Pokkaliibacter sp. MBI-7: one gene and its partner. The protein of the gene in region 1 interacts with the protein of each later gene in a pairwise test. Links are inferred from orthologs where the notes say so. Each region holds a gene or a part of one and is shown on either strand. Other genes may lie near its edges.

Evidence for each region.
Region 2: the proteins of grxD (region 1) and QCD60_RS03685 interact in binary tests that used the Escherichia coli proteins (3 or more experiments, as listed by UniProt). The link is inferred for Pokkaliibacter sp. MBI-7 from one-to-one orthologs.

Annotation. Positions count from the first base shown.
Region 1 is NZ_JARVTG010000001.1:672,538-688,293, reverse strand. Bases 7,973-10,770 are described here. They hold grxD (Grx4 family monothiol glutaredoxin), read left to right. Parts: upstream 7,973-9,111; coding sequence 9,112-9,429; downstream 9,430-10,770. Other genes in these bases: QCD60_RS03035 (IS4 family transposase), read left to right, coding at 10,306-10,770; QCD60_RS03040 (peroxiredoxin C), read left to right, coding at 9,574-10,176; argF (ornithine carbamoyltransferase), read right to left, coding at 7,973-8,520. In the rest of the region: nrdA (class 1a ribonucleoside-diphosphate reductase subunit alpha), read left to right, coding at 1-1,534; nrdB (class Ia ribonucleoside-diphosphate reductase subunit beta), read left to right, coding at 1,664-2,794; class I ribonucleotide reductase maintenance protein YfaE, read left to right, coding at 2,833-3,099; QCD60_RS03075 (hypothetical protein), read left to right, coding at 3,102-3,509; QCD60_RS03070 (3-deoxy-7-phosphoheptulonate synthase class II), read right to left, coding at 3,590-4,939; QCD60_RS03065 (response regulator), read left to right, coding at 5,205-5,936; QCD60_RS03060 (hypothetical protein), read left to right, coding at 6,047-6,421; QCD60_RS03055 (LysR family transcriptional regulator), read right to left, coding at 6,479-7,405; more of argF, read right to left, coding at 7,618-7,972; more of QCD60_RS03035, read left to right, coding at 10,771-11,637; rnt (ribonuclease T), read right to left, coding at 11,710-12,318; QCD60_RS03025 (OmpA family protein), read left to right, coding at 12,627-13,505; gloA (lactoylglutathione lyase), read left to right, coding at 13,678-14,085; QCD60_RS03015 (IS4 family transposase), read left to right, coding at 14,219-15,550; QCD60_RS03010 (MFS transporter), read right to left, coding at 15,599-15,756. UniProt on the Escherichia coli protein: Monothiol glutaredoxin involved in the biogenesis of iron-sulfur clusters.
Region 2 is NZ_JARVTG010000001.1:818,784-834,582, forward strand. What follows is about bases 10,934-13,774. They hold QCD60_RS03685 (BolA/IbaG family iron-sulfur metabolism protein), read right to left. Parts: upstream 12,555-13,774; coding sequence 12,312-12,554; downstream 10,934-12,311. Other genes in these bases: hisG (ATP phosphoribosyltransferase), read right to left, coding at 10,934-10,994; murA (UDP-N-acetylglucosamine 1-carboxyvinyltransferase), read right to left, coding at 11,036-12,298; QCD60_RS03690 (STAS domain-containing protein), read right to left, coding at 12,670-12,963; QCD60_RS03695 (ABC transporter substrate-binding protein), read right to left, coding at 12,967-13,587; mlaD (outer membrane lipid asymmetry maintenance protein MlaD), read right to left, coding at 13,718-13,774. Outside these bases: QCD60_RS03615 (cytochrome c1), read right to left, coding at 1-434; QCD60_RS03620 (cytochrome bc complex cytochrome b subunit), read right to left, coding at 431-1,690; petA (ubiquinol-cytochrome c reductase iron-sulfur subunit), read right to left, coding at 1,690-2,286; QCD60_RS03630 (hypothetical protein), read left to right, coding at 2,486-2,737; rpsI (30S ribosomal protein S9), read right to left, coding at 2,734-3,126; rplM (50S ribosomal protein L13), read right to left, coding at 3,139-3,567; cell division protein ZapE, read right to left, coding at 3,694-4,800; QCD60_RS03650 (DUF1043 family protein), read left to right, coding at 4,962-5,432; QCD60_RS03655 (Nif3-like dinuclear metal center hexameric protein), read right to left, coding at 5,488-6,258; QCD60_RS03660 (trypsin-like peptidase domain-containing protein), read left to right, coding at 6,338-7,483; QCD60_RS03665 (IS4 family transposase), read right to left, coding at 7,535-8,866; hisD (histidinol dehydrogenase), read right to left, coding at 9,001-10,323; more of hisG, read right to left, coding at 10,338-10,933; more of mlaD, read right to left, coding at 13,775-14,176; lipid asymmetry maintenance ABC transporter permease subunit MlaE, read right to left, coding at 14,178-14,960; QCD60_RS03710 (ATP-binding cassette domain-containing protein), read right to left, coding at 14,973-15,770. UniProt on the Escherichia coli protein: Involved in cell resistance against acid stress.

The DNA of each region.
Region 1 (15,756 bases):
TGTGAAATATGTCAGTCAGCGAGCGGGTATCGGCGTCAATATGGGTAACATCCGTGCACTGGGCAGTCCGATCCGTGGTGGCGAAGCGTTCCACACTGGCATGATTCCTTTTGTGAAACACATCCAGACTGCCGTTAAGTCCTGTTCACAGGGCGGTGTTCGTGGTGGCGCAGCTACCGTGTTCTACCCCATCTGGCATCTGGAAGTAGAGTCGCTGCTGGTGCTGAAAAACAACCGTGGTGTGGAAGAAAACCGTGCCCGTCATGTGGACCACGCTTTCCAGTTCAACCGCCTGATGTACCAGCGCTTGATCAAAGGCGAGAACATTACCCTGTTCAGTCCTTCAGACGTCCCTGGCCTGTACAAGTCTTTCTTTGATGATCAGGAAGAGTTTGAGCGTCTGTACGTGAAGTACGAGCAGGATGCCAGCATCCGCAAGAAAACGGTGAAAGCGGTCGACCTGTTCAGCATGTTTGCTCAGGAGCGTGCGCAAACCGGGCGTATCTACCTGCAGAACGTGGACCACTGCAACACCCGCAGTGCTTTCAACCCCAAGAAAGCGCCAGTACATCAGAGCAACCTGTGCATGGAAATCACCCTGCCAACCAAGCCGCTGTTCGATGTGCGTGATGCAGAAGGGGAAATTGCCCTCTGTACGCTGTCTGCGTTCAACCTGGGAGCACTGGAGAACCTCGACGAGCTGGAAGAGCTGTCTGAGCTTATCGTACGTGCGCTGGACAGCCTGTTGAGCTATCAGGACTATCCGCTGCCTGCAGCCCACAGTGCTTCCATGAAGCGCCGCACTCTAGGTGTAGGCGTGACCAACTTTGCCTATTATCTGGCCAAGCATGGAGTGAAGTACTCTGATGGTTCTGCCAATGCGCTGACTCATCGCACTTTTGAAGCGATGCAGTATTTCCTGCTGAAAGCGTCCAATAAACTGGCCATCGAACTGGGGCAGTGTGAGGCATTTGCCGATACGTTCTATGCGGAAGGCCTGATGCCTATCGACACCTACAAGAAGGATGTTGATGGTTTCTGTCAGGAGCCTCTGCATCTGGACTGGGATAGTCTGCGGGACTCAATTGTGACCCATGGCCTGCGTAATAGCACCGTGACGGCAATCATGCCCTGTGAGACATCATCACAGATTACCAACTCCACCAATGGCATTGAGCCTCCCCGCGGCTTTGTCAGTGTCAAGGCAAGCAAAGACGGTATTCTCAAGCAGGTGGTACCTGAATATGAGCGTCTGAAAGATAACTACGAGTTGTTATGGCAGATACCTAACAATGAAGGTTACCTGCAGCTGGTGGGGATCATGCAGAAGTTTGTCGACCAGTCGATCTCTGCCAATACCAACTATGATCCTTCCTGTTTTGAAGGTGAGAAAGTGCCCATGAAGCAGCTGCTGAAAGATCTGCTGACGGCATACAAATACGGCGTGAAAACACTGTATTACCACAATACCCGTGATGGCGCGAAAGACGATCAGAGCGACTCTGGCTGCGAAGGCGGAGCCTGCAAGCTGTAACAGCTGATCGTACTACTGCAGGGGCTTCGGCCCCTGTTGCTGTCTGACGGCAGCTAATTTCGCCCCTGTACGGCAAGCCTGTGCAGGTTCTGCATTTCCCGGACTTTTCAGAATAGTTTTAACCTCATCATGGCCTACTCAACCTTTAACCGAAACGTTTACGATCATCTGCGCCAACCCATGTTCTTCGGTGAGAACGTTAACGTTGCCCGTTATGATCAGCAGAAGCATCCGATCTTTGAAAAACTGATTGAGAAGCAGCTGTCTTTCTTCTGGCGCCCGGAGGAGGTCGATCTGACGACTGATCGCAAGGACTTCGTCAACCTGCCTGCCCACGAACAGCATATTTTCCTGAGTAACCTGAAATATCAGACACTGCTGGACTCGGTACAGGGGCGTTCGCCCAACGTGGCATTCCTGCCTGTGGTGTCGTTGCCAGAGCTGGAAACCTGGCTGGAAACCTGGTCGTTCAGCGAAACCATCCACAGCCGCAGTTACACCCATATCATTCGCAACGTGGTCACTGATCCTTCCAAGGTATTTGATGACATCCTGCTGAACGAGGAGATCACCAAGCGCGCTATTTCTGTAACAGCGTACTACGACGATTTTATTGAGGTGTCCTCGCTCTATACCCTGTATGGTGAAGGCCGCCATGTAGTGAATGGCAAAGAGATCGATATCAGCCTGCGAGAGTTGAAAAAGAAACTTTACCTGACGCTGGCCTCGGTCAACGTGCTGGAAGCGATCCGTTTCTACGTCAGTTTTGCCTGTTCTTTTGCTTTCGCTGAGCGTGCTCTGATGGAAGGTAATGCCAAAATCATCAAGTTCATCGCCCGTGATGAGGCGCTGCATTTGTCTGGTACGCAACAGATGCTGAGCCTGATGGCTTCTGGCAGTGATGATCCTGAAATGGTGGATGTTGCGCGCGAATGCCGTGATGAAGTTATCGAAATTTTCCGGCAGGCTGCAGAACAGGAGAAAGAGTGGGCTCAGTACCTGTTCAAGGATGGTTCCATGATCGGTCTGAACGCCAACATTCTCGGCCAGTATGTGGAGTACATCACCAATGTCCGTATGCGGGCGCTGGGGCTGGAGCCTCTGTTCAGTGTGCACAGTAATCCGCTGCCCTGGATTAACAGCTGGCTGACCAGTGATAACGTTCAGGTGGCGCCGCAGGAGTCTGAGATCAGCTCCTATCTGGTCGGTGCTATCGACAGTAGCGTGGATAGTGATGACTTTGATGATTTCGATCTGTAATTGATGCGCTGATGAGTGTGATGGGCAGGGCTCGGTGAATGGATGCAGTGCGCCGTATTCGAGTAAATGACAGCCTGGAGTTTGACTACCAGCAGGAGTTCTCTCTGCTGGATGCCCTCGAGGCGCGGGCTGTTCCCATCCTGCATAGCTGCCGTGGCGGTTATTGCGGTTGCTGTAAGGTGCGCTTGAGTAAGGGTCGTGTCAGCTGGCATCAGGATAGCCTGGTGCCTTTGCAGGATGATGAAATCCTGTGCTGTTGTTGCACACCCCTGACGGCCATTGCCATCAATGTGCCGGAATACTGAGGATGAAGATGGCCTGGTTCTGGTTGCTGGCGGTGGTAATGATTGCCGCAGGTGTCTATCACAGCCTGCGCATCAAGGATCAGGTGAAGTTAGTCGAGCAAACTGGCTTTCATGTTGATAAACGCTTCTTTTCTTCGCCATCGTTGGCGCTGGATGATCAGCATCAACAGCTGGCACTTATCTATTCTCAGCGATTTGAAGTGCGGCCTTATAAGGATGTGGTTGCGTTTCAGCGGCACTATCGCACACTGGATCATGGCAACAATCAGGGGCTTTATATTGCCCTGTACTGGCAGCAGAGTGATGAACCCATGCTGCTGAAAGCGGATCGTGAGTCGGAGTGGGATGCCTGGTCTGCCGAGTTGCGACAAAGATTTGATGAGAGGCCAACGGTAATGGCATTACATTAGCCCGAACGGCTTGGCGATATACATAAAAACGCCGCTGATTGATGAGATCAGCGGCGTTTTTTCTTGTACAGCTACACTGACTAGCGACGAGCTTCTTTCAGTGTGTCTGCAATCAGGAATGCAAGCTCCAGGACCTGATCAGCGTTCAGGCGCGGATCACAGTAGGTGTGATAGCGATCGCCCAGCTGTTCTTCGGTGATCTGGTAGGCTCCGCCGATGCATTCCGTCACGTTCTTACCGGTCATCTCGAAGTGCACGCCGCCAGCATAAGAGCCTTCTGCCTTGTGAATCTGGAAGAAGGATTTCACTTCTGACAGTACCTGGGCTACTGAGCGGGTCTTGTAGCCACTGCTGGCTTTAATGGTGTTGCCATGCATGGGGTCGCTGGACCACAGAACCTTACGCCCTTCGCGCTGAATGGCGCGAATCAGTGCTGGCATGTGCTCCTCAACCTTGCCAGCACCCATGCGCACAATAATATTCAGGCGGCCGGGGTCGTTGTCAGGGTTAAGGATGTCGATCAGATGCAGTAGCTCATCCGGATCGGTGGTCGGACCTGCTTTGATGCCAATCGGGTTATGCACTCCACGCAGAAACTCAACATGAGCACCCTCTGGCTGACGGGTGCGGTCACCAATCCACAGCATGTGGGCCGAGCAGTCATACCACTGACCTGTCAGGCTATCCTGACGGGTGAGGGCCTCCTCGTAAGGCAGCAGCAGTGCTTCATGTGAAGTATACAGAGCTGTTTCCTTCAGCTGAGGCGTATTGCTGGCATGAATGCCACAGGCCTCCATAAAGGTAAGCGCTTCATCGATACGGGTAGCCAGGCTCTGATAGCGTTCGCCAAGGGGACTTTTCTCAACGAAGTCGAGGTTCCACTGATGAACCTTGTGCAGGTCTGCCATGCCGCCCTGGGCAAAGGCGCGTAGCAGGTTCAGCGTCGCTGCCGCCTGATTGTAAGCTTTGACCATACGCTCAGGGTCAGGGGTGCGAGACTCTGTCGTGAAGTCAATGTTGTTGATAATGTCGCCACGATAGCTGGGCAGCTCAATACCATTGATGGTTTCAGTATCTGCAGAACGTGGTTTGGCAAACTGGCCAGCCATGCGAGCTACTTTTACGACTGGGCAGCTTCCGGCGAAAGTGAGTACCACCGCCATCTGTAGCATGACTTTGAAGGTGTCACGGATATTGTTTGCGCTGAACTCAGCGAAGCTCTCGGCACAGTCTCCGCCTTGCAGCAGAAAGGCTTTGCCTTCAGTAACGAGCTGAAACTGGCGGCGCAGCTCGCGCGCTTCACCGGCAAATACCAGTGGGGGAAGTGCTGCCAGTTGCTGCTCAGCCTGATGTAACGCATCGGCATTGGGGTACTGGGGGATTTGGCGAATCGGATGACTACGCCAGCTGGAGGGCGTCCACGGCTTCATTGCGGGGTATCCTGTCGTGTCTTTACATACGTCTGGGGAGCCGAACATAGTTCCAGAGTTACTGTAGATACGCAAGGTTCGAGGTCAGATAAATCAACGCTCTTTTAACTGAACGTAGCTTTTTGTGAAAGCGTAACTATTGAGTATAATTCCCCAAACATTTATAAGCTGTAGTGCGCTATATTCACTTTTTGTTCACTGCGCTTACATCAATCCGTACTCACTATAACGGTGAGCATACACTTTCCAGCATCACGGATAAGAAATGGAAACACAAGATACCAGTCATATCCTGATCGTCGAGGATGACGAGCGCCTGGCGGCGTTGACTAAGGAATATTTAGAGAACAATGGCCTCACGGTGACCGTCGAATCCAATGGTGCTCAGGCAATAGAACTGATCAAGCGCGCTGCCCCTGATCTGGTGGTACTTGATCTGATGTTACCCGGTGAAGATGGTCTCAGTGTTTGCCGGCAGGTGAGACCGGGATATTCCGGCCCCATCTTGATGCTGACATCACGCAACGATGATCTTGATCAGGTGCTGGGTCTGGAGATGGGAGCTGACGATTATGTTACCAAGCCCGTGCGCCCACGTGTTCTCCTGGCTCGTATTCGCGCGCTGCTGCGTCGGGCTCAAGGTAGTAAAGAAGCGCAGACCCCGGTGCCAGTGGTTCCCGCATCGGAGCAGAACTATTACGAGTTTGGTAATCTGGTGCTGGACAACGGCAAGCGTGAAGCCTGGCTTAACGAGGAAAGCATTGATCTGACGAGTGCTGAGTTTGACCTGCTGTGGTTGCTGGCAAGCAATGCCGGAAGAGTGCTGACCAGAGAGGAAATCTTCACTGCACTGCGTGGTATTGCCTACGATGGGCAAGATCGCTCAATTGATGTGCGCATTTCCCGTATTCGTCCCAAGATTGGCGATGACCCTATCCATCCCCGTCGTATTAAAACTGTACGTAGCCGTGGTTATCTGTTTGTAAAAGAAGCGTGATCAAACTTCGTATATCTCTCCTCATGCCCACACTCCTGTGGGCAGCATTGGGGCTTCCCCCCGTTTTTGCTGATACCTCGTTTGTGACATCCTCTGCCAGGGAGGCGAGGGTGTTTGGTTTGTATCTGGGCTCAACGGATCGTGATGAATTCTATCGAGCTATTGTTGGCTCGGGTGGAGAGCGTCTGTTCCGGCGCAGTAGCTCTGATGTTTACCTGATTACATCTATCTACCCTAAGGCCGCTAATTGTCGGGTAATCTTTGACGCAGATGAGCGTGTACAGGAGGTCATATTCAACTTTAATCCAGGCTCCCTGAGTAAGGAGGAGTTGCTGGCCATCGTTGAGCAGCGTTACGGGAAGTCACAGAGCTATGAGCCCGGCTTGCAAGGGGAGGGGAGTTATTACTGGCTGTTCCCTCACTCGGGTATAAGGCTCTACTACCTGCCGACATCAACCAGTCAGATCCAGTACTATCTTCGCTAAGCTGTGCTTGGCTGGCAGTACAAGCAAAGATTTATCTCTGCCTGGTAGTAGAGGAGGTTACTTGCTGCTATCTGGCGGGCGAATCCCATGCAAAGTCTTGAAGGACAGGTCCTGTGCAGAGCGGATGAAGTCCTGAATATATTCTGCCTCTTTCTGCTCTTCTCTCACTGCTGCGTAGAGTGTTGACCACACCCCTTTGTTTCCTAGCGGACGTGCAACCACATAATCTCTTTCCAGGTACTCAGTAAGAGCCCAGTTCGGCAAGGCGCAGACGCCACGGCCACTGGCGACCAATTGAATCATCATTAGTGTGAGTTCGGCATTACGAATGGCGTCGGGCTCGACATCTGCTGGGTCAAGAAAGCGAGTGAAGACATCCAGCCGATCACGCTCAATCGGGTAACAGATCAGCGTTTCGCTCTCTAAATCTGTTGGCTCGATATGACTCTTGCGAGCCAGTGAGTGACGTTTTCCTATGGCCAGCAGCATCTCGTAGCTAAACAGGGGGATATAGGCCAGTGTGGGGGTCACGACTGGATCGGAGGTAATCACCATATCCAGCTCGCCTCTAACCAGTGCCTGCAGCGGGGTAAAGCTGAAGCCACTCATCAGGTCCATTTCTACTTCAGGCCAATTATCACGATACTGATTGATCGTCGGCATCAGCCACTGAAAGCAGCTATGGCATTCTATAGCAATATGCAGACGGCCGGTTTCACCCCCTGCCAGACGGGCGATATCACGCTCTGCGTTTCTGGCCATAGGTAAAATGTCGTCAGCTAGTACCAGCAGACGCTGTCCGGCGCTGGTGAAGATCAGTGGTTTGGTCTTGCGAATAAACAAAGAGCAGTTGAGTCTGTCCTCCAGATCTTTGATCTGATGTGACAGAGCCGACTGGGTGAGATGTACACGTTCTGCTGCCTCAACCAAACTTCCGGTTTCTCTTAAGGCAACCAGGGTACGTAAGTGACGCAGTTCAATCATGCCTGACAATCTAAAGCTAACCTAAGGCAGTTATGAATGAGATTTATAGATCTGTCAAAGCCAAAGCAGCAGAAATGCCCGTTACAGGCCTAACTTGTCGTGCTTCTTTGCAGAACATTATGAATGGAAGTGTAGCTGAAGCGGTTACCGGGACTGGTAAGGGTAACTGCTTCAGCAAGTGGCAATAAGGAACATCGCCATGTTAGGTGGGATCAGGTGAGCAGAAACTCCAGCAGAGCCTTTTGTGCATGCAGTCGATTTTCTGCCTGAATAAACACGGCTGAGCGAGGATCGTCCAACATGTCCTCGCTGATCTCCTCTCCACGGTGGGCCGGCAGGCAATGCAAAAAGATGGCGTCAGGGTTGGCAATATCCATCAATGCAGGTGTAACCTGATAGGCGGCAAAATCCAGTTTGCGCTGCTTGGCTTCTTCTTCCTGACCCATGGAAGCCCAGACATCAGTCGTAATGAGATGGGCGCCTTTTACTGCCTCTTCAGCAGAGGTGAAAAGTTTCACTCGGTCACCCGCTTTTTCAAGCATGGCGGCGTCAGGTGCGTATCCCTGCGGGCAGGCAATATGCAGTTTAAAGTCGAACAGGTTGGCAGCATTGATATAGGAGTTGCACATATTATTGCCATCCCCAATCCACACCGCGACTTTATCTTTGATATCGCCACGCAACTCAAAGTAGGTCTGCATGTCTGCCAAGAGCTGACAGGGATGGTAATCGTCTGTCAGGCCATTGATAACAGGCACGCTCGAATACGCTGCAAAGCGTTCTACCATGGCGTGATCAAAGGTGCGGATCATGACCGCATCCACCATGCCAGACAGAACGCGTGCGGTGTCTTCAATGGGCTCGCCGCGACCTAACTGAGTATCTCGTGGCGAAAGGAAAATGGCACCGCCACCAAATTGAATCATGCCAGCCTCAAAAGACACTCGAGTCCGGGTGGAGGATTTTTCGAAAATCATCCCTAACACTCGATTTTTCAACGGCTCGTAGACTTCTCGGCGTCGGTGCATGGCTTTCAGTTCCAAGGCACGCGCAATCAATTGGCGCAGTTCCGCTGAGTTAAAGTCTGTAAGGGTTAAAAAATGCCGAGTATTCATGGTCTCTCTTCACAGTCCGAGTGCTGTCAGAAATAAAAATCCCAACCGTCATGCCCGTTTGGGGACAGTCTCTTCATGCCCAGGTTTGGTTGATTCGCTGTTTGCTGGAAATCTGATAGCCCGTTGGTTTGGTGCGCAGGTAGCCAGCAGTGATCTTGAAATCAGGCGAATGTAATTCAGTAGTGCGTCTACTGCTTTTTTGAACGGCTTCATTTTCCAGAGGTAAAAGGCAGATACAGAAGCCGAGCAGTATTATTCTCATGCCGTGAGGGATTAATCAATACCCCTAAATATTCGAAACTGCATGTATATCAAAGCTAAGTGAATGAAACTGACTGCCAGTCGGCTGGTTATATGTCGGTGAGTTGAGCTCTTGGATGAGGCTGTATATTGCAAGCCAACAGCGCGCTTCTTGGGCTGCATACGGTGCTTGCGGTGTGATACATCGCTACTGGGAATTCTTCTCTGTTACTCTTGTAAAGCGGCCGCTTTGCCCTGATATCTTGCACAGCGAGAGCGGTATGCGATGACTGACTGCCAAGTTTGGTCTTGTTATACTGCGGTCCAAACCAGCCTACCGAGTCTGTGACCATGGATATTGTTGAATCAATCAAAAAGCAAATCAGTGAAAATTCAATCCTGCTTTACATGAAGGGCACTCCCCAGTTCCCGCAGTGTGGCTTCTCTTCTCGTACTGTTGAAGCGGTCATGGCCTGTGGGCACAAGTTTGCCTACGTCAATATCCTTGAGCATCCCGATATCCGTTCAGAGCTGCCCAAATTTGCAAACTGGCCAACCTTCCCTCAGCTGTGGGTGAACGGTGAACTGGTTGGCGGCTGTGACATTGTCACTGAAATGGCTCAAAGTGGTGAACTACAACCGTTGTTGGATGCAGCGGTTAAAGCCTGATCCGGATTGATGCAATGACGGAGCGATCTCAGCTTTGAGGTTGCTCGGCTGTGCCGTAATACAATTGCAGCGCGAAGCGTTGATACTTTGGAAACGTCCCATCGCTGGGATGTTTTGTCATTAAAACACGGAGAATATTGACCCATGAGCGTACTCGTTGGTAAGCAAGCCCCTGATTTTACTGCTGCTGCTGTACTTGGTGATGGTCAGATCGTTGACAGCTTCAACTTGAAAGAAGCCATCAAAGGCAAATATGGTCTGGTGTTCTTCTATCCCCTGGACTTTACCTTTGTATGCCCTTCAGAGCTGATTGCTCTTGACCATCGTGTAGAGGCTTTCCAACAGCGTAACGTGGAAGTCATTGGTGTATCGATCGATTCTCAGTTCACGCACAATGCCTGGCGTAACACTGCTGTAAACGATGGTGGTATCGGTCCAGTCAAATACACCCTGGTTGCTGATACCAAGCATGAGATTTGCCGCGCTTACGACGTTGAAGCTGATGAAGGCGTTGCGTACCGTGGTGCTTTCCTGATCGATCAGAACGGTGTTGTTCGTTCACAAATCGTCAATGACCTGCCGCTGGGTCGTAACATGGAAGAGCTGCTGCGTCTTGTTGATGCGCTGCAATTCCACGAAGAGCACGGCGAAGTATGCCCTGCTAACTGGAAGAAAGGTGATGCCGGCATGCAGGCTAGCCCCGATGGCGTCGCCAGCTATCTGGCAGGTAATGCAGACAAGCTGTAATGGCTCTGTCTGGTTTGCATTAAAACAAAACCCGGCCTTGAGCCTAATGCCAGTCAGTTAAGCCCAACAGCTTGACCTTTTGCGCCCTGAAACGAAAATCCGATGCTTGTTTTGAGCATCGGATTTTTTATGCGACTGTCCCGCGCCTTGGCACTGACTCACGAAGCCGCTTCTACTACTCACGCCCTTGATGAACTGGGGGCGCTGCTTGATCCAGACCTGGTCAGCACCGCACTGGAAACGGCGGGAGTGGCGACCTTACGTAAGCGACGTCTCCCCCTTGAAGCCATGATCTGGTGCGTGATCGCCATGGCGTTGTTTCGCCGGATGTCAGCCTGGGATGCCGCTAGCCGTATGGGCATCATGCTGCCTGGACAGAGGCCATTGGTAGCACCCAGTGCCATCGTGCAAGGTCGGCAACGCTTGGGCAGTGCTGCGGTGCGAGAAGTCTTTTCCCTGACTCAACAACGCTGGCATGCCAGCGCCAATCACCCCACCTGGGCGGGTTTGCGCCTGCTCAGTGTCGATGGCGTGGTCTGGCGCACAGCGGATACGGACGACAACCGCAAGCACTATGGCAGCGCCAGTAATCAGCATGGCGATACCGGCTATCCCCAAGTTCGTATGGTCTGCCAGATGGAACTGACCAGCCACATGCTGGTGAGTAGCGCTTTTGCCGGTTACCACAGCAACGAGATGAAACTGGCCGAACAACTGATCGACAGTACACCCGACCACTCACTGACCTTGTTCGACCGTGGCTTCTATTCGCTGGGGCTTCTTCATCGCTGGCAACAAACAGGCACTCAGCGCCATTGGCTACTGCCGCTGCGCAAGGATGCTCAATATGAGGTGCTATACAAGCTGGGGCGCCAGGATGCCATCGTCTCGCTGAAGACCTCGCCGCAGGCGCGTAAGCAATGGCCCGAGCTGCCCGACACGCTACAGGCCAGGTTATTAAGCAAGACCATCAAGGGCAAAGTCCGGCAAGTACTGACTTCGATGATCGATCCTCTGCGCTTTCCGCCAGATGACATCGTGGATCTGTACAGCCAGCGTTGGGAAATCGAATTGGGCTATCGAGAAATGAAGCAAGGCATGCTCGCGGGTCACTACACACTGCGCAGTAAAACGCCGGAGATGATTGAACAAGAGCTGTGGGGCGTACTGCTGGGGTACAATCTGCTGCGTTATCAAATGCTGGAAATGAGTCGCCACTGCCCTGGCATCTCCCCCTGCGAAATGAGTTTCACCGCCTGCACCTGGGCGATCCTGGGCTTCTTGAACGGGGTCTCTTTGAATCATCCAGGCAACATCCCTCGCTACCTGGCTGAACTACAGGCTTCGGCCATGCACTACGTCCTGCCTCATCGACGTGAGGAGCGCAGTTACCCGCGGGTGGTCAAGCCCAAGCCGTCCAAGTATCCGACCAGAAATAAAAATGCCAGTCAGCTTAACTGACTGGCATTAGCCTTGAGCCGGGTTTTGTTTTATAGAGAAGAGCGAATGTAGTGTGTGCCAGCGAGATGGGTGTTACAGGTTCCAACCGCCCAAAGTGCGCCACTGATTGACGATTCCGCAGAACAGATGGGCCGTTTTTTCAGCATCGTATCGCGCTGAGTGGGCTGAGCGGCCATCAAACTCGATAGATGCAGCTTCACAGGCTTTTGCCAGTACGGTCTGACCATAAGCCAAACCTGCGAGGGTAGCAGTATCGAAGCTGGAAAAGGGATGGAATGGATTACGCTTGTGGTCACAGCGAGCTACTGCTGCATTCAGGAAGTTCAGGTCAAATGAGGCGTTATGGCCCACTAATATGGCGCGTTTACACCCATAGGCTTTGATAGACTTACGCACGGGTCTGAAAATGGTGTCCAGTGCTTCAAGCTCGCTAACAGCGATGGCCTTGCGCTCCTCACTCCAGGGATCGATGCCCGTAAATTCCAGTGCGCTGTTTTCCAGGTTTGCACCTTCAAAGGGGCTGACATGACAGTCGATGGCTTCCATCGGGTAGAGCCAGCCTTGTTCATCCATACCTATGACCACTGCAGCTACTTCCAGCAGAGCATCTGTCTGGTGATTGAAACCTGCGGTTTCAACGTCGATTACGACCGGAAGATAACCGCGAAAGCGGTTGGCCATCAATGCATCAGGTGTGGACACAATATTACCTTTGTCAATTAATCCATCGCGCGCGCAGGCATTCTAACAACTCCATTGAGCGCAAACAAATTGCCAGCAAGGCGCTGCATTAAACTGGCCAGATGGTGTTGAACAGAGAGTGGCGTTGTCGATCTCAAGAGATTCGAATTGACGCCGATAAATGGGGGTAGTTGTAAAACACATGCTTCGTCAGTCGTTCCAGCTGCGCAGGCATTGTTCCATAACCCCTGAATGGTGAGTAACAGCAAGTGATGCAATATTGCCGCATTCTGATGTGTGGACTGCTGATGACATGGGTGCCCAGCACCTATGCTGTTACCTTTGCTGCAGGTATGGAAAATACCAAATGGAATATTGAAGCATCGCCATTCACCTGCAAGCTCAGCCAGGATATTCCTGCCTTCGGCAAGGCAATATTTGAGCACGAGGCAGGCGAGCCCGTACTGTTTTATCTGGAGGCGCGGCAGCGCGACATGTTGCGTGGCAATGCTGAGCTTTTGGCGGAGTCTCCCTCCTGGCGTCCCGGTGATGCCAACTTGCCTATTGCCAGAGTCAATCTCGATCTGGGAGAAGACCGGGTGATGGTGGCCTCGAAAGATGCAGAGGTCATGCTGGCGGCCCTTTATCAGGGCAAATTTCCTACCTTTAACTCTCCCAAATGGTTAGGTAGCCCGAGCAGCCTGAAAGTGCAGGTATCGTCAGTCAATTTTCAGAAAGCTTATGACGATTATCAGACCTGTGTTGCTGGCCTTCTTCCCGTCAACTTCCGACAGATTGCCAGAACCGCAGTGCTGTTCAACTCAGCTGGCACGGATCTGTCTGATGAGGCGAAAGAAAGACTGGAGCTGATTTCCCGTTATGTCAAAGTGGATAAGTCCGTTGTTTCTATCTACATCGATGGTCACACGGATAGTCAGGGACGTCGTCTGCAGAACCGCGATTTGTCCAAGCGTCGGGCACAGGCTGTGACCGATTTTCTGGAGAAAAAGGGTGTCCCGAACAATATGATCGTTACCCGCTTCCACGGTGAGCGTTATCCGGTAGTAGATAACAAGACTGCTGAGCATCGTGCCCGCAACCGTCGTGTCACTATCCGACTGGACAAGGAGGCTGAAGACAACGGTGACTTCCCTGAAGAAAATCCTACTGACGCCAGCCAGCAATAGCGCGAGTAGCGGGCGAGTCTTTCTCTACTTGGGTGAAGTGGTGTGGGTCGTGTTTGGAGCAAGCACCTGCTTTGGACTTGGAAAACCCTACTCTGATCCTTACCTTACAGTCTTCGTGAAAGTAGCGGCCTGCAAAGGTACGGCTGTACTAAGGCTCAATGAGGAAAGTTGAATGCGTATTCTGCATACCATGCTGCGAGTGGGTGACCTGCAGCGTTCAATCGATTTTTATTCCAGCGTGCTGGGTATGCGCCTGCTGCGTCAATCCGAAAATGCCGAGTACAAATATACTCTGGCCTTCATGGGCTATGGTGAAGAGACTGAAACGGCCGTTATTGAGTTGACCTACAACTGGGGTGTAGATAGCTATGATCTGGGCACTGCTTATGGTCATATCGCCATTGAGGCAGATAACATCTATACCATGTGCGATGCGATCAAAGCCCAGGGCGGTAAAGTGACACGAGAGCCTGGTCCGGTTAAAGGTGGTTCAACAGTGATTGCCTTTGTTGAAGATCCTGATGGCTACAAGATTGAGCTGATTGAGAAGAAAGGCGCGGGGAAAGGTCTGGAAGGGTAGTCTGTAGTAGTTAACTGCATATCAGATTCAGAAAGCGAGGCATTGGCCTAATGCCAGTCAGTTAAGCCCAACAGCTTGACCTTTTGCGCCCTGAAACGAAAATCCGATGCTTGTTTTGAGCATCGGATTTTTTATGCGACTGTCCCGCGCCTTGGCACTGACTCACGAAGCCGCTTCTACTACTCACGCCCTTGATGAACTGGGGGCGCTGCTTGATCCAGACCTGGTCAGCACCGCACTGGAAACGGCGGGAGTGGCGACCATACGTAAGCGACGCCTCCCTCTTGAGTCCATGATCTGGTGCGTGATCGCCATGGCGTTGTTTCGCCGGATGTCGGCCTGGGATGCTGCGAGTCGTATGGACATCATGCTGCCTGGGCAGAGGCCACTGGTGGCACCCAGTGCCATCGTGCAAGGTCGGCAGCGCCTGGGCAGTGCGGCGGTGCGAGAAGTCTTTTCCCTGACGCAACAACGCTGGCATGCCAGCGCCAATCACCCCACCTGGGCGGGTTTGCGCCTGCTCAGTGTCGATGGCGTGGTCTGGCGCACAGCGGATACGGACGACAACCGCAAGCACTATGGCAGCGCCAGTAATCAGCATGGCGATACCGGCTATCCCCAAGTGCGCATGGTCTGCCAGATGGAACTGACCAGTCACATGCTGGTGAGCAGTGCTTTTGCCGGTTATCACAGCAACGAGATGAAGCTGGCCGAACAACTGATCGACAGCACACCCGATCACTCGCTGACCTTGTTCGACCGTGGCTTCTATTCGCTGGGGCTTCTTCATCGCTGGCAACAAACAGGCACTCAGCGCCATTGGCTACTGCCGCTGCGCAAGGATGCTCAATATGAGGTGCTATACAAGCTGGGGCGCCAGGATGCCATCGTCTCGCTGAAGACCTCGCCGCAGGCGCGTAAGCAATGGCCCGAGCTGCCCGACACGCTACAGGCCAGGTTATTAAGCAAGACCATCAAGGGCAAAGTCCGGCAAGTACTGACTTCGATGATCGATCCTCTGCGCTTTCCGCCAGATGACATCGTGGATCTGTACAGCCAGCGTTGGGAAATCGAATTGGGCTATCGAGAAATGAAGCAAGGCATGCTCGCGGGTCACTACACACTGCGCAGTAAAACGCCGGAGATGATTGAACAAGAGCTGTGGGGCGTACTGCTGGGGTACAATCTGCTGCGTTATCAAATGCTGGAAATGAGTCGCCACTGCCCTGGCATCTCCCCCTGCGAAATGAGTTTCACCGCCTGCACCTGGGCGATCCTGGGCTTCTTGAACGGGGTCTCTTTGAATCATCCAGGCAACATCCCTCGCTACCTGGCTGAACTACAGGCTTCGGCCATGCACTACGTCCTGCCTCATCGACGTGAGGAGCGCAGTTACCCGCGGGTGGTCAAGCCCAAGCCGTCCAAGTATCCGACCAGAAATAAAAATGCCAGTCAGCTTAACTGACTGGCATTAGGCATTGGCCTCGCTTTTTTCATTTTAGGCATCACTGCATTAAGCTGCAGCGGGTGTACTCTGCAATTGCTGGCTGCGCAGGCGCAGGTGATAGGAAAAGCCCAGTACCATGAGTGTCAGCCAGACTGAACCTATGGGAATCATCCAGTAGGCTTGCTTCAACCCGAGGTGTTCTGCCAGGAAACCCGTAATGAAGG
Region 2 (15,799 bases), 150 kb from region 1 along the record:
ACGGTGTTATTGACTCCAAAAGGACGAGAGCTATCGGCATAAAAACTGCGCAGATAGGTATAAATCCAATCCGCTCCACGCAACCTCGCCTCTAACGTCAAATCTGGTGGAGGACTACCAAACCAAGTCTTTGCATCAACAGTACGCATAGCCACCGTCATCTGCTCACCAATCTTGCGCCCAGGCAAAACGAGGTATTTTGCAGCCATCTCTGCGGGCACACCGAGATCATCAGCCGTGCGCTCATAACGCTGATAGTTTGCCGAGTGACAACCCAGGCAATAATTTTTAAACAGTGCCCATCCACGCTGCATAGAAGCCGTATCATGCAGATCGGTCTCATGTTTATCCAAATGCACGCTATGCCCTTCAGCCGCCCATCCCACAACTGGCATTAACGCTGCAAAAACTATGGCCAGTATTTTATTCATCATCCAGTCACTCGCTCAGGCACAGGCTTGGTTGACTCCATGCGGGTATAGAAAGGCATCAGCAGGAAGTAAGCGAAGTACAAAACTGTTGCCAGCTGCGCCGCGACCGTTCGAGGACCAGTGGAAGGCGTCGCTCCCAGACACCCCAACAAGACAAAAGACAACACAAAAATAACGAGCGCTACTTTGCTCATCCAGCCTTTGTAGCGGATGGACTTGACTGGTGAGCGATCAAGCCAGGGCAGCACAAACAGGATGGCAATGGCCGCCCCCATGACAACCACTCCCCAGAACTTGGCATCCACACCAAACAGCGGATAGGTGACAGCTCGCAACATGGCATAGAAGGGAGTGAAGTACCAAACCGGCGCAATATGCTCTGGCGTTTTCAATCCATTGGCAGGTTCGAAGTTCGGCTTCTCCAGGAAGTACCCTCCCATCTCGGGGAAGAAAAACACCACTGTGCAGAAGACAAACAGGAATACCACAACACCCACAATATCTTTGACGGTGTAATAAGGGTGAAAAGGAATACCATCCAGCGGGATACCATGCTCATCCTTGAAAGCCTTGATTTCGATCCCGTCCGGGTTATTCGAGCCCACCTCATGAAGAGCAAGAATGTGCAGGACGACCAGCGCCAACAAGACAATGGGCAGAGCTATTACATGCAATGCGAAAAAGCGATTTAGTGTGATACCTGATATCAGATAGTCACCACGAATCCACTGAGCAAGATCCTCTCCTACTACTGGAATCGCACCGAAAAGAGAGACAATAACCTGCGCGCCCCAGTAGGACATTTGCCCCCAGGGCAGCAAATACCCCATGAAGGCTTCCGCCATAAGCGCCAGATAGATGGCCATACCGAATATCCACACCAGCTCTCGTGGTTTGCGGTACGAGCCATACATCATGCCGCGGAACATATGCAGATAGACCACAATAAAGAATGCTGAAGCGCCGGTAGAGTGCAGGTAGCGGATGATCCACCCCATATCGACATCGCGCATGATGTATTCGACAGAGGCAAAAGCCCCCTCCGCACTGGGGTTATAGCTCATGGTCAACCATATTCCGGTGAGAATCTGGTTGACCAGAACCAACAACGCCAGTGAACCGAAGAAGTACCAGAAGTTGAAGTTTTTTGGCGCATAGTATTTCGATAAATGATCTTCCCACATTTGAGTTGCGGGAAAACGCTCATCGATCCAACCCAATAAGCCACCTGTAGCCTTGCTGCGGTTTGGATTACCCATCAGGTTTTCTCCTTATCCACACCAATCACAATGGTGTTGTCATCTGTGTAGTTATGAGGGGGCACCAACAAATTCAGTGGTGCAGGCATACCCTTATAAACCCGTCCAGACAAATCATAGCGAGAGCCATGACATGGGCAGAAATACCCACCTAACCACTCTGGCCCCAGATCTGCCGGTGCAACCTCAGGTCGGTAAGTTGGTGAGCACCCGAGATGAGTACAAATGCCCACCATCACCATAATCTCGGGCTTGATTGAACGGTATGCCTGGTGGGGAATGTAGTCCGGCTGCTGTGGCTTTTCTGACATCGGATCCGCCAGCTGACTATCCAGCTTCGACAGACTGTCCAGCATCTCCTTACTGCGCCGGACAATCCATACAGGCTTGCCACGCCACTCTGCGATCATTTGCTGCCCCATTTCCAGCTTGGAAATGTCCGCCTTCACTGGTGCCCCTGCTGCTTTTGCCTTGGCACTTGGGCTCCATGATGCAACAAAAGGCACCGCTGCTCCGACAGCGCCTACAGCCCCGACTACCGAGGTCGTCGCCACCAGGAAACGCCGACGCCCTTTATTCACGCCGTCATTGCTCATTACAGGTGTTCTCCCATATTTGCACGAGCAAACCTGCCTCCCATCCAAGCAGATATCCAATACGCCAGTGCACGGCTCTAATTCACGGAATTGCCGCCGACGGTAATGAAGTTCACGTATCGGCTACAGGCCATCAACCTTATAGCCAGTACTGCTAATATTTTCCAACTTACAAAATCAACACATCGGGAAAAGGGAAATGCAGCTTACGACTGTGCACAATCCCTTTTTCCAGCCATTTTTGTGGACAGTAACCACAACAAGCCCCCTAAGTATGGCAAAAGGTTTCCGTGCTCGCCCTGCTCAGGATCAAAAAAAGCAGTGCATTCAATATCAAAGCCAAACCATTTCAAACGACGCAGCACTTAGCGAAGCCCTTGCAGCACCCCAAAAAGAAAAACCCCAGGCAGCTTTCGCCACCTGGGGTTTTTCTGTACCAAAAGCGAATTAACGCTTGGAGTACTGAGGACGCTTACGCGCTTTACGCAGACCCACTTTCTTACGCTCAACTTCACGAGCGTCACGGGTAACGTAACCTGCTTTACGCAGAGGTGAGCGCAGATCTTCGCTGTACTGGATCAGAGCACGGGTGATACCGTGACGGATCGCACCAGCCTGACCAGAGTTACCACCACCAGCAACGGTGATGATCACGTCGAATTTCTCAGTAGCTTCAGCCAATTCCAGAGGCTGACGGACTACCATGCGAGCGGTTTCGCGGCCGAAATACTCTTCCAGGCTGCGTTTGTTGATAACGATCTTGCCAGAGCCTGCCTTCAGGTAAACACGGGCAGTAGAGGTCTTGCGGCGACCGGTACCGTAGTATTGAGTCACTGACATGTCTACTTCCCCTTAGATATTCAGTTCTTTAGGCTGCTGGGCAGTGTGCGGATGCTCAGCACCAGCATACACTTTCAGCTTGGAGTGCATAGCGCGACCCAAAGGACCTTTGGGCAGCATGCCACGCACAGCCAGCTCGATAACACGCTCAGGAGCATGATCGATCAGCTGGTTGAAGCTCATGGACTTCAGGCCACCTGGATAACCAGTGTGGCGGTGGTACATTTTATCAGTACCTTTGGCGCCAGTAACGGCAACCTTCTCAGCGTTAACAACAACGATGTAGTCACCGGTATCAACGTGAGGAGTGTATTCAGTCTTGTGCTTACCGCGCAGACGGCGAGCAATCTCAGTGGCCAGACGACCCAGGGTTTTACCTTCGGCGTTAACCACATACCAGTCATGCTTTACAGCATGAGGCTTGGCGCTCAGGGTTTTCATTAATCTCGTCCTAACAACGATGCACTTGGGAGTGCTACCTATTTTTATTCGTTAGCCGATCACACTAGCTAACACAATGCTGCTTAAAATGCAGGCCGCGCATTATAACGGCTCATTTTGCAAATGTTAAGAGCGATGTTCTCTTGCCAGATACTCTTTTGACTGCATTTCCAACAGTCGACTGGTAGTACGCTCAAACTCAAAGTTCAGCCGCCCGCCAGCATATAGATCAATGAGAGGGACCGAAGCAGAAATAATCAGCTTGACACCACTGTCATAAAACTCATCAACCAGGTTAATGAATCGACGCGCCTGATCATCTTTATTACCACCCAGCTGCGGCACATCTGACAGCAATACCGCATGATACATCTTGGCCAGCTCTATATAGTCGTTCTGACTACGAGGCCCATCACACAGCTCAGCAAAATCAAACCATGCCACATCCTGACAAAGGAAACGTGCCTTTATAATCCGGTTGTTCACCAGCAAATCAGAGTTCTCTTCCATTGACCCCAGATCAGGTACCAGAGACTCAAAACTTTTGCGCAGACTAAGTTCCGCTTCCCCCCCCAGCGGACTGTAATAAAGCACTGCCTGTTCCAGCGCCCTCAGACGATAGTCCACACCGTTGTCCACATTCACCACGTGAGTGTACTTGTTAAGCAGTGCAATGGCTGGCAGGAAACGTGCCCGCTGCAAACCATCCTTGTACAGGCCATCAGGAACAATGTTGGATGTTGCTACCAGCGACACGCCATTGGCAAACAGCTGCTCCAACAGCCCACCCAGAATCATCGCATCAGTAATGTCCGAAACGAAAAACTCGTCAAAGCACAGCACTCTCGCCTGTTCGCTGTATTTCTTGCCAATCGCAACCAATGGGTTCACGGTACCAGCCAACGCTTTCAGATCCTCATGTACCTGCTGCATAAAGCGGTGGAAGTGAGTGCGCTTCTTCTCTTTAAAAGGTAAGCACTCAAAGAAAGTATCCATGAGATAGGTTTTACCGCGCCCTACGCCACCCCAGAAGTACAGACCAGTCACCGGCTCTGTCGTTTTATTTCCCAACCGATTTGTCAACCGCTGGAACAAGCCAGGCTTGGGCAGATGTTGCTGAGCAATCAGATCGTCGAACAAACGCTGCAAATGTCTGACGGCCATTTCCTGGGCAGGATCATGGATAAAATCAGGACGTTTGAGGTCTTGCTGGTAGCGCTCCAGAGGGGTCATGGCGGTAGTCGTTCATGTAGGTAAAATCAAGAAGGCGATACTTTAGCCATCCCCCCCTTGTTAAGCAATGGCAGGTCAGGGAATACAGCTTGCGCTTGGTGCAACAGCAAGCTTCCCCTATGATAGCGAGAGTAATACAAGGATCTAGTCAGGAGTAATCAGTGGAACAGTTCGCACAAATCATTCTGATCGCCGCCATTGCCTTCATCGTCGGCCTGATTGTCGGACGCCTGATGCCAAGGCAACCACCGCAAAAAAGAGAGATTGAAAGCTTTACCAGCAGCACTGCGACGCAGCAGGAGCTGATCACTTATCGTGCCGACGTACAGAATCATCTCGACTCTACCGTCACACTCTTCAATCAGCTACTGACGAATGTCGAAGCCATGCACTCGCAATTAAACAGCGTCAACAGCAAGCTAGGTGATGGCTCTACAGCACTGCGCCCACTGGCAACCGTCACTCAGACAGTGACAGACAATACTACCAGTGAAACCGAGCCCTCCCCGATTCAACAACCACGGGACTATGTACCCAAATCCTCACCTAATGATGTCGGCACGCTGACTGAAGGTTTCGGACTAAGAGCGAAAGAAGCAGCACAAGAATCCACCTCTCCTCGCATAGATTGACTCTCACCAGTCCGTCAAGCCCAGTTGCCATACCAGTAAGGGTGGCAACTGGTGCTCAGACAGGATTAGGCAGATCAATGAACTGATGCACAATACCAAGCTGCTCTGCCAAGCAATCTCCCAGTGCCTGAACACCGTATCGTTCTGTAGCGTGATGCCCTGCCGCTATGTAGTAAAGCCCAAGCTCATTGGCCAGATGCACCGTCTGCTCTGATATCTCACCGCTTACAAAAACCTCAGCACCGATCGCCGCAGCTTGCTCCAGCATGCTTTGTGCTGCTCCGGTACACCAGGCAATCCTTGATACTACCGGTTTCCCCTGCCCCACCAATAACGGTGTACGACCGGTTAGATCTGCAAGCTGAGAGAGCACATCATTGATTGGCAACGCTTGTGATAAACGCCCCTGCAAACCAATAGAACGAGGATTGCCGGGCTCAAGCCCATCCTCCACTATCCAGCCAAGGCGCTTTGCCAGCTGCACATTGTTCCCCAACTTAGCATGGGCATCCAAAGGCAAATGATAGGCAAGCAAGCTTACATCCGCCTGCAGTAACGCCTGCAATCGGCGTTTTTTCACCCCTACCACTTCAGCAGCCTCGCCACGCCAAAAATAGCCATGATGCACTAACAATGCATCAGCACCAGCCGCTATCGCCTGCTCAACAAATGCCAGGCTGGCAGTGACCCCACTGACCAATTTACGCACCTGAGAGCGTCCCTCGACCTGCAATCCATTGGGACAATAATCCTTAAACGCTCCACTGTTCATCTGCTGCTCAGCAGTCATCACTACTTGGGCTAGAGAGATCGACTGATTTACCATGCTTGTCATGTTTGAGGGTCCTTGAATCACTCAGTTGTAGGCTCTATTTTAGCGGCTCTTGCACGAAGGAGGTTTCTGCATGAAGAAAAACTGGATGCATGTCTGCCGGTCATTCATCTGGCCATCACTTACCGGCGTTGCGATTGGCGTTGCGCTGTTGGGCTGGAATCAACATACGCCCTTTGTTGAAGAGGCTCATGCCGCACCTGGCAGCCTTATTGTGCCGCCAACTGGCCCAGCCAGCTATGCAGACGCTGTCGAGCATGCCGCTCCAGCGGTAGTCAACATCTACACAAGAACCTATCAGCGTGCTCCTGCCAATCCCATGCTGAATGACCCGGTATTTCGCCGCTTCTTCAACATGCCAGACTCACCGAATCGGGACCGCATTCAGTCCAGCCTGGGGTCAGGCGTCATTATTGATGGAAAGGGTTACGTGGTAACCAACCACCACGTCATTCGTGGTGCAGACGAAATTAAAGTGGCTTTACGTGATGGCCGGGAGGCTGACGCCAAGGTTATTGGCAGCGATCAGGATGCTGACCTCGCTCTGCTTAAAATTGATCTGCCAAACTTACCAGTGATTGAAACAACAGACGACAGCAAGGCACGTATTGGCGATGTAGTGCTCGCCATTGGTAACCCCTTCGGCGTCGGGCAAACAGTGACAATGGGTATTATCAGTGCTATTGGTCGAAGCCAGCTTGGACTCAGCGCCTTTGAGCGCTTTATTCAAACCGATGCCGCCATCAACCCGGGCAACTCCGGTGGAGCACTGGTAGACGTCCGAGGCCGCCTGATTGGTATCAATACTGCTATATTCTCCAAGTCTGGCGGCTATCAGGGTATAGGCTTCGCCATCCCCGCCAACATGGTCAACATGGTGGTCAAAGACCTCATCAAATACGGTGAAGTCATCCGCGGCTGGCTGGGAGTAGAGACTCAGGAGCTAAAAACGGAAGGTGCCAACAACATTCCAGCGGATGCATTACTGATCACCGGGCTATATCGCAATGGCCCAGCCCATGTCGCAGGCTTGCGCCCAGGAGACATAATCACTCGCATCAACGGCAAGCCGGTAATGGGCAATAACTACTCAATGTTTGAAGTCTCCCAAATGAAGCCAGGAAGCAGTATACAGCTGGATATTCTACGTGATCAGCGCACTCTTTCCGTGAATGTGAGCGTGGGAAAACGCCCGAATACTCTGGCGGAGGATCAATAGCTCAGAGGAGAACCCCAAAGACGGAAAAGGCGGGAATATCCCTAATGCCAGTCAGTTAAGCTGACTGGCATTTTTATTTCTGGTCGGATACTTGGACGGCTTGGGCTTGACCACCCGCGGGTAACTGCGCTCCTCACGTCGATGAGGCAGGACGTAGTGCATGGCCGAAGCCTGTAGTTCAGCCAGGTAGCGAGGGATGTTGCCTGGATGATTCAAAGAGACCCCGTTCAAGAAGCCCAGGATCGCCCAGGTGCAGGCGGTGAAACTCATTTCGCAGGGGGAGATGCCAGGGCAGTGGCGACTCATTTCCAGCATTTGATAACGCAGCAGATTGTACCCCAGCAGTACGCCCCACAGCTCTTGTTCAATCATCTCCGGCGTTTTACTGCGCAGTGTGTAGTGACCCGCGAGCATGCCTTGCTTCATTTCTCGATAGCCCAATTCGATTTCCCAACGCTGGCTGTACAGATCCACGATGTCATCTGGCGGAAAGCGCAGAGGATCGATCATCGAAGTCAGTACTTGCCGGACTTTGCCCTTGATGGTCTTGCTTAATAACCTGGCCTGTAGCGTGTCGGGCAGCTCGGGCCATTGCTTACGCGCCTGCGGCGAGGTCTTCAGCGAGACGATGGCATCCTGGCGCCCCAGCTTGTATAGCACCTCATATTGAGCATCCTTGCGCAGCGGCAGTAGCCAATGGCGCTGAGTGCCTGTTTGTTGCCAGCGATGAAGAAGCCCCAGCGAATAGAAGCCACGGTCGAACAAGGTCAGCGAGTGATCGGGTGTGCTGTCGATCAGTTGTTCGGCCAGCTTCATCTCGTTGCTGTGATAACCGGCAAAAGCACTGCTCACCAGCATGTGACTGGTCAGTTCCATCTGGCAGACCATGCGCACTTGGGGATAGCCGGTATCGCCATGCTGATTACTGGCGCTGCCATAGTGCTTGCGGTTGTCGTCCGTATCCGCTGTGCGCCAGACCACGCCATCGACACTGAGCAGGCGCAAACCCGCCCAGGTGGGGTGATTGGCGCTGGCATGCCAGCGTTGTTGCGTCAGGGAAAAGACTTCTCGCACCGCCGCACTGCCCAGGCGCTGCCGACCTTGCACGATGGCACTGGGTGCCACCAGTGGCCTCTGCCCAGGCAGCATGATGTCCATACGACTCGCAGCATCCCAGGCCGACATCCGGCGAAACAACGCCATGGCGATCACGCACCAGATCATGGACTCAAGAGGGAGGCGTCGCTTACGTATGGTCGCCACTCCCGCCGTTTCCAGTGCGGTGCTGACCAGGTCTGGATCAAGCAGCGCCCCCAGTTCATCAAGGGCGTGAGTAGTAGAAGCGGCTTCGTGAGTCAGTGCCAAGGCGCGGGACAGTCGCATAAAAAATCCGATGCTCAAAACAAGCATCGGATTTTCGTTTCAGGGCGCAAAAGGTCAAGCTGTTGGGCTTAACTGACTGGCATTAGGAATATCCCGCCTTTTCTGATCGTACCCGGCCTTACCAGTACCTAGCCTTAATCAGACTTGATGCGATATTCAGCAGAACGCGCATGAGCCGTAAGATATTCACCGCGAGCTAAAACAGATGCCACCTTACCTACCTCACTCGCGCCATCCTCTGTGAACATGATCAGTGAAGAACGCTTCTGAAAATCATATACGCCCAGCGGAGAGGAGAACCGTGCGGTCCCGGAGGTGGGCAGCACATGATTAGGTCCTGCACAGTAGTCGCCAAGTGCTTCAGCAGTATAACGGCCCATAAAAATAGCACCCGCATGGCGAATTTTTTCCAGCCAGAGCTGGGGTTCGGCTACCGACAGCTCCAGGTGCTCAGGTGCAATATGATTAGCAATATCACACGCCTGATCCAGATCAGCCACCGCGATAAAAGCAGCGCGATCACGCAATGAAACACCGATGATGTCTTTACGTTCCATAGTAGGCAGTAGCTTATCAATACTGTCCTGTACCTTCTGTAGAAACGCCAGATCAGGAGAGATTAGGATCGGCTGAGCCTGCTCATCATGTTCAGCCTGTGAGAACAAATCCATGGCAATCCAGTCAGGATCAGTCTGACCATCGCAAATCACCAGAATTTCAGAAGGGCCGGCGATCATGTCAATACCCACAGTACCGAACACAGCCCGCTTGGCGGTAGCCACATAGATATTTCCGGGGCCAACAATTTTATCAACCTTAGGTATTGTCTGGGTGCCGTAAGCCAGTGCTGCAACCGCCTGCGAGCCACCGATGGTGAATACACGATCAACACCAGCAAGGCCTGCTGCAGCCAACACCAGTTCGTTCACTTCGCCACCTGGTGTGGGTACTACCATGATGATTTCGCCCACCCCTGCAACTTTGGCAGGTAGGGCATTCATCAACACAGATGACGGGTAAGCAGCTTTACCACCGGGCACATAAATGCCCACACGATCCATCGGTGTCACCTTCTGTCCGAGTACGGTGCCATCTTCCTCTTCGTACTGCCAGGAGGACTGCTGTTGGCGCTGGTGATAGCGCTGAACACGATCTGCCGCCACCTGCAGCGCATCGCGTTGAGTGGCAGGCAAATTGCCCAGAGCCTGCAGTAACCTGGCGCGCGGAACCTCCAGATCTGACACTCGGTCTTTCGACAAACGATCGAACTGCGCGGTGTAAGCAAGCACTGCAGCATCACCTCGCTCTTTGACATCTGCCAGTATCCCATCAACACGCTGCTGTACCAGCGGATCGGATACAGACTCCCATGCCAGCAACGCATCCAGTTGCCTTGCAAAGTCAGCATCTGCAGCGTTGAGCATACGAACCACAGAGCTCACCTTTTGAACCTCCATTTCAATACTCATTATCAACCCTCCTGAACAGGGCGCTTGGCTACCACCGCCGCCTGTAGCCGCTCTAGAATAGGTTCAATCAGGCGATACTTCATTTTCATCGAGGCTTTGCCGACTACCATCCTGCTGCTGATATCTGCTATCAGCTCCTCGGGTTGCAAGCCGTTGGCACGAAGCGTATTGCCGGTATCAACGATATCAACTATCTTGTCCGCCAATCCCATCAGGGGTGCCAGTTCCATGGCACCATACAGTTTGATGACATCCGCCTGGATGCCTTGCTCTGCATAGTAGGCCTTTGCGATATTCACGAACTTGGTAGCCACCTTAAGACGGCGACCAGTGACCGGTACTGCCCCTTTAACTCCAGCCGTCATCAGGCGGCACCTGGCAATCTCCAGATCCACGGGCTCATACATTTCCTGAGCTCCGTGTTCCATCAGCACATCCTTGCCCGCAATACCCATGTCTGCCGCACCATATTCAACGTAGGTAGGTACATCGGTGGCACGAATAACGATCAACTTCAAATGCTCATGGTTGGTGTCGAATATCAGCTTGCGGCTGCTTCGAATATCTTCCAGAGGATGGATATCCGCGGCTGCCAGCAGGGGAAGGGTATCGTCCAGAATACGTCCTTTCGACAAAGCCAGAGTCAAGGTTTGTTTCATCGTTACATCCACGTCAGTACCGTTGTACGCCAAAAGGTTGATCAGTTGGCCAGGCGGCGAATTTTAGCGCCCAAACGCTGCAATTTTTCTTCAATGCATTCATAACCACGATCAATGTGGTAAATGCGATCAATTACGGTGTCACCTGATGCGACCAGACCGGCAATCACCAGGCTGGCAGAGGCGCGAAGGTCAGTAGCCATAACCGGTGCAGCTTTAAGCTGTGGAACACCTTCGATCACAGCGGTATTGCCATCGATATGCATCTTGGCCCCCATCCGCATCAACTCGTTCATATGCATGAAGCGGTTTTCGAAAATAGTTTCACGAATGATGCCTGTGCCTTCCGCAATGGTATTCAGCGTGGCGAATTGTGCCTGCATGTCTGTAGGAAAAGCAGGATAAGGGGCAGTGGTCAGACTGACAGCCTTGGGACGCTTACCCTGCATATCCAGGCTGATCCAATCATCACCAAACTCAATTTTGGCACCGGCTTCCGTTAGCTTATGCAGCACGGCTTCCAGGATGTCAGCACGAGTATCTTTCAACAGCACCTTCCCGCCTGTTGCCGCGGCCGCAACCAGATAGGTACCGGTTTCGATGCGGTCAGGCAGTACCCGGTAGGAACATCCATGTAGTTTTTCAACACCGTAAACATGGATGGTGTCCGTGCCATGACCACGGATATCGGCGCCCATAGCAATAAGACACTCAGCCAGATCGACCACTTCAGGTTCGCGTGCAGCGTTCTCAAGAACGGTCTCGCCCTCTGCCAGCACGGCTGCCATCAGCAGGTTTTCAGTACCTGTAACGGTCACCGTATCAAAGAATATATGAGCACCACGCAGACGCCCCTCGACACTGGCGCGAATATAGCCATCCTCCAGTACGATTTTGGCTCCCATAGCCTCAAGGCCACGCAAGTGCAAATCCACCGGACGGCTACCAATGGCACAACCACCAGGCAAGGATACTTCTGCACGACCAAATCGCGCCACCAGTGGCCCCAATACCAGAATGGATGCACGCATGGTTTTTACCAGCTCGTAAGGAGCGGTGACATTATCAATCTGGGTCGCATCCACCTCGACGGTCATCTTCTCGTCCATGGTCACTTCGACTCCCATGCGGCGAATCAGACCCACCATGGTAGTAACATCATGCAAGTGAGGAAGATTGGATATTTTAACGACGCCGTCGGCCAGCAAGGTGGCAGCGAGAATGGGAAGTGCGGCGTTCTTGGCGCCAGAAATGCGAATATCTCCCTGTAGCGGCGCGCCGCCAGAGATCAACAATTTATCCATAGAGCACTCCTGATCAGGCGTTGACATTCTGCCACTGGGCGGGGGTATAGGCTTTGATGGTCAGAGCATGAATGCTGCCATCTGCAATTTTGTCCGCTAAACAGGAATACACCAGTTGTTGCTTCTTGACAGGTGTCATGCCATTGAATGCTTCACTGACCACAACCACCTGAAAGCTGCAACCTTCGCCCTCGGGGAAGACTTCAGCATTTGCGATACCCGCTTGAATACGAGCTTTTACTTCTTCTACCTGCATGACAACCTCAAATTAAACGATCTGCCCCGGTACGCCAAAGACAAGACAACCGCCACAGGTCTGGACCTGTGGCGGTTTTATTCCATACCAACTAATGGATACGCCAAGAGCAGCACTACTGCACCACTGGTATGACGTCATCCAAATCGGTCAACTCCAATATAGACTGCAAAGCTGGACTAACTCCGCGCAACGCAACTGTCCCGTTCATCGCTCTGGCCTTTCGCAAGGCACCAAGCAACACAGGAACGATAACCATGGAGCGAGAATGGCAACGGGAGACGTCAACAATCGTCTGGCCGCCTGCCTTCTCTACTAACTCAACGACTCTGTTACGCAACGTCTTTGCATCAGCCACAGCGAGCTCGCCATTCAAGAAGATGACGTTTTCGTCCAGAGAGGCTTCCATGAGTTACTCCTTGACCGCTACAGTCCAGGTATTGATAACCTTATCCATATCCTGCTCACGGTTCATGGCTTCGGCAAACTGATTACGGAAGTTGAGCCCTACGTTGATGCCATCAAGCGTCACGTTATATACCAGCCACTGGCTTCCTTTCTTGTGCATGCTGTACTCAATACGATAGGTTTTGCCGTCAGTGGTAGCAAAATCAAAACGCACGCTGGCTTTGCCATCACGATCCCCACCCTGGCTTGGCACTACCTGGTATTTATCCAGTGTAATAACCTGCAACGCCTTGGTGAAAGTGCGAATAACCGTGGTCTTAAACTGATCAGCAAAGGCGGCTTTCTGTGCATCACTTGCCTGACGGTAATAATGCGCCATGACGCCCTTGGACAAGCTGTCGAAGTCAACTACCGGCGACACTGTTGCATCGACTTCACCATACAGAGTTTCAAAATTCTCCTGCTGACGCATAGCCGGATCTTTCATCAGCTGCAGCATGGCATCAGTGGTTTTGACCACTACATCTTTAGCATCATCCCAATCTGACGCCCGTGCCGTGCCAGCTACCGCCACAGCCGCCAGCACAACAAACGCCATAGCGGCTTTCCATACCTGTTTAACCATGTTACTCACTTACCCTCACGTGCAATTACCTGCCAACTCACAGTAAACAGACATTCAATCTGCAATTCCTCGAAAGCACCTCACTGCCTGTCAGCGAGATCAGATCAAGGAGCCTCTGCGTCAGAGCTGACTATTTTTTGGTCTGACTGGAAAGAAACTTGCCAATCAGGTCTTCCAGCACCAGTGCTGACTGGGTGTACTCAATGGTATCCCCGTCCTTCAGCATGGTGTCATCGGCTCCTACCTGTATGCCGATATATTTCTCTCCCAACAAGCCCGAGGTGAGGATCATTGCAGAACTGTCCGTACTCAGATAGTTGACGCTCTGATTGATCTGCATTTCCACCCTGGCGCGAAAATCCTTGGGATCCAGCTGAATACTGGTCACCCGACCAATAGCAACCCCGGCAATAGTGACCTTCGAGCGCGAGGTAAGGCCGCCGATGTTATCAAAGCGGGCATAGACTTTGTAAGTTGGCTCGGACGCTGAAAACGTCAAACCACTAACTTTGACAGCCAACACCAGCAACGCAGCGATCCCCGCCAACATCAGTACACCAACACTTAACTCCAGCGTTCGCACTTTCATCCTAAAAATCTCCAAACATCAGTGCAGTTAGCACAAAGTCCAGCCCTAGCACTGCCAGGGAAGAATACACAACCGTACGGGTAGTCGCTTTACTGATACCTTCAGATGTCGGCACCAGATCATAGCCCTGAAACACTGCGATCCAGGTCACCACCGCACCGAACACTACCGCCTTGATCATGCCGTTGATCACATCATCAGCGAAATCAACCGAGTTCTGCATATTGGCCCAGAATGAGCCAGAGTCGACTCCCAACCAGTCCACACTGACCAGCGATCCACCCCAGATACCCACTACGTTGAAGATCGCCACGAGCACAGGCAGTGATATAAACCCTGCCCAGAATCGAGGGGCTATGATACGCCGCAGCGGATCAACCCCAATCATTTCCATGCTGGCCAACTGTTCCGTGGCCTTCATTAATCCGATTTCAGCTGTCAGCGCTGACCCAGCCCGACCAGCAAACAACAGTGCAGCGACAACCGGAGCCAGCTCACGCGTCAAGGTGAGCGCTACCATTTGTCCAACAGCTTGCTCTGACCCGTAATCCACCAGAATGGTATAGCCCTGCAACCCCAGAACCATGCCGATAAACAAGGCAGACACGACAATGATGATCAACGACAGAACGCCGACAAAATAAAGCTGCCGGACTAACAGAGGAAACTGTACGCGCCAGTCAGGTGCAGCCACCAACGCTTGGTACATTGTCAGTCCGGATCGCCCCAATACCGTAAAGATATTGAGCGTGGACCGACCAACACCAGCCACCCAGTCAAGCATCTAACACACTCCTCAGCTAAATTGCTCGGCAACAGACATGGCAGGGTAATGAAAAGGTACGGGACCATCAGGCAGCCCCTGAATGAACTGTTTTACCTGCATCTGGTCAGTTGCCTGCAACTCCTCAGGAGTTCCCCGCGCCAGAACCTGACCATCAGCAACGACATAGACATAGTCCGCAATACTGAAGGTCTCCTGAATATCATGGGAGACGATGATTGCAGTGTGGCCCAGCGCCTTGTTCAGCTTACTGATCAGCTGCACGACTACCCCCATAGCAATGGGGTCTTGCCCGGCAAACGGCTCGTCATACATGACGATATCCGGGTCCAGCGCAATGGCACGTGCCAGCGCCACACGCCTTGCCATACCACCAGACAGCTCCGCTGGCATCAGCTCTGCGGCACCACGCAATCCGACTGCCTGCAATTTCAGCAGCACCAGATCACTGATCATGTCTTCGGGTAACTGAGTATGCACGCGCAGCGGGAAGGCAACATTTTCAAAAACGCTCAGGTCTGAAAACAATGCTCCAGACTGAAACAACATGCCCATCCGCGAACGCACGGCAAACAGCTGTTTACGGCTCATTCTGGCAATATTCTTGCCCGCAACTTCGATGGTGCCAGCATCGGGTTTGAGCTGCCCACCGATCAGCCGCAGCAGGGTCGTTTTTCCTGTACCACTTGGGCCCATGATGGCGGTAATTTTCCCCTGAGGGATATCAATGTTCACCTCATCATAAATAGCCCGCTCCCCCCGATAAAAACTCATGTCGCGAACGCGAACAATAACGTTATCAGACACCATAATCCCTCACTGGGCGGTCGGCGGTTTAA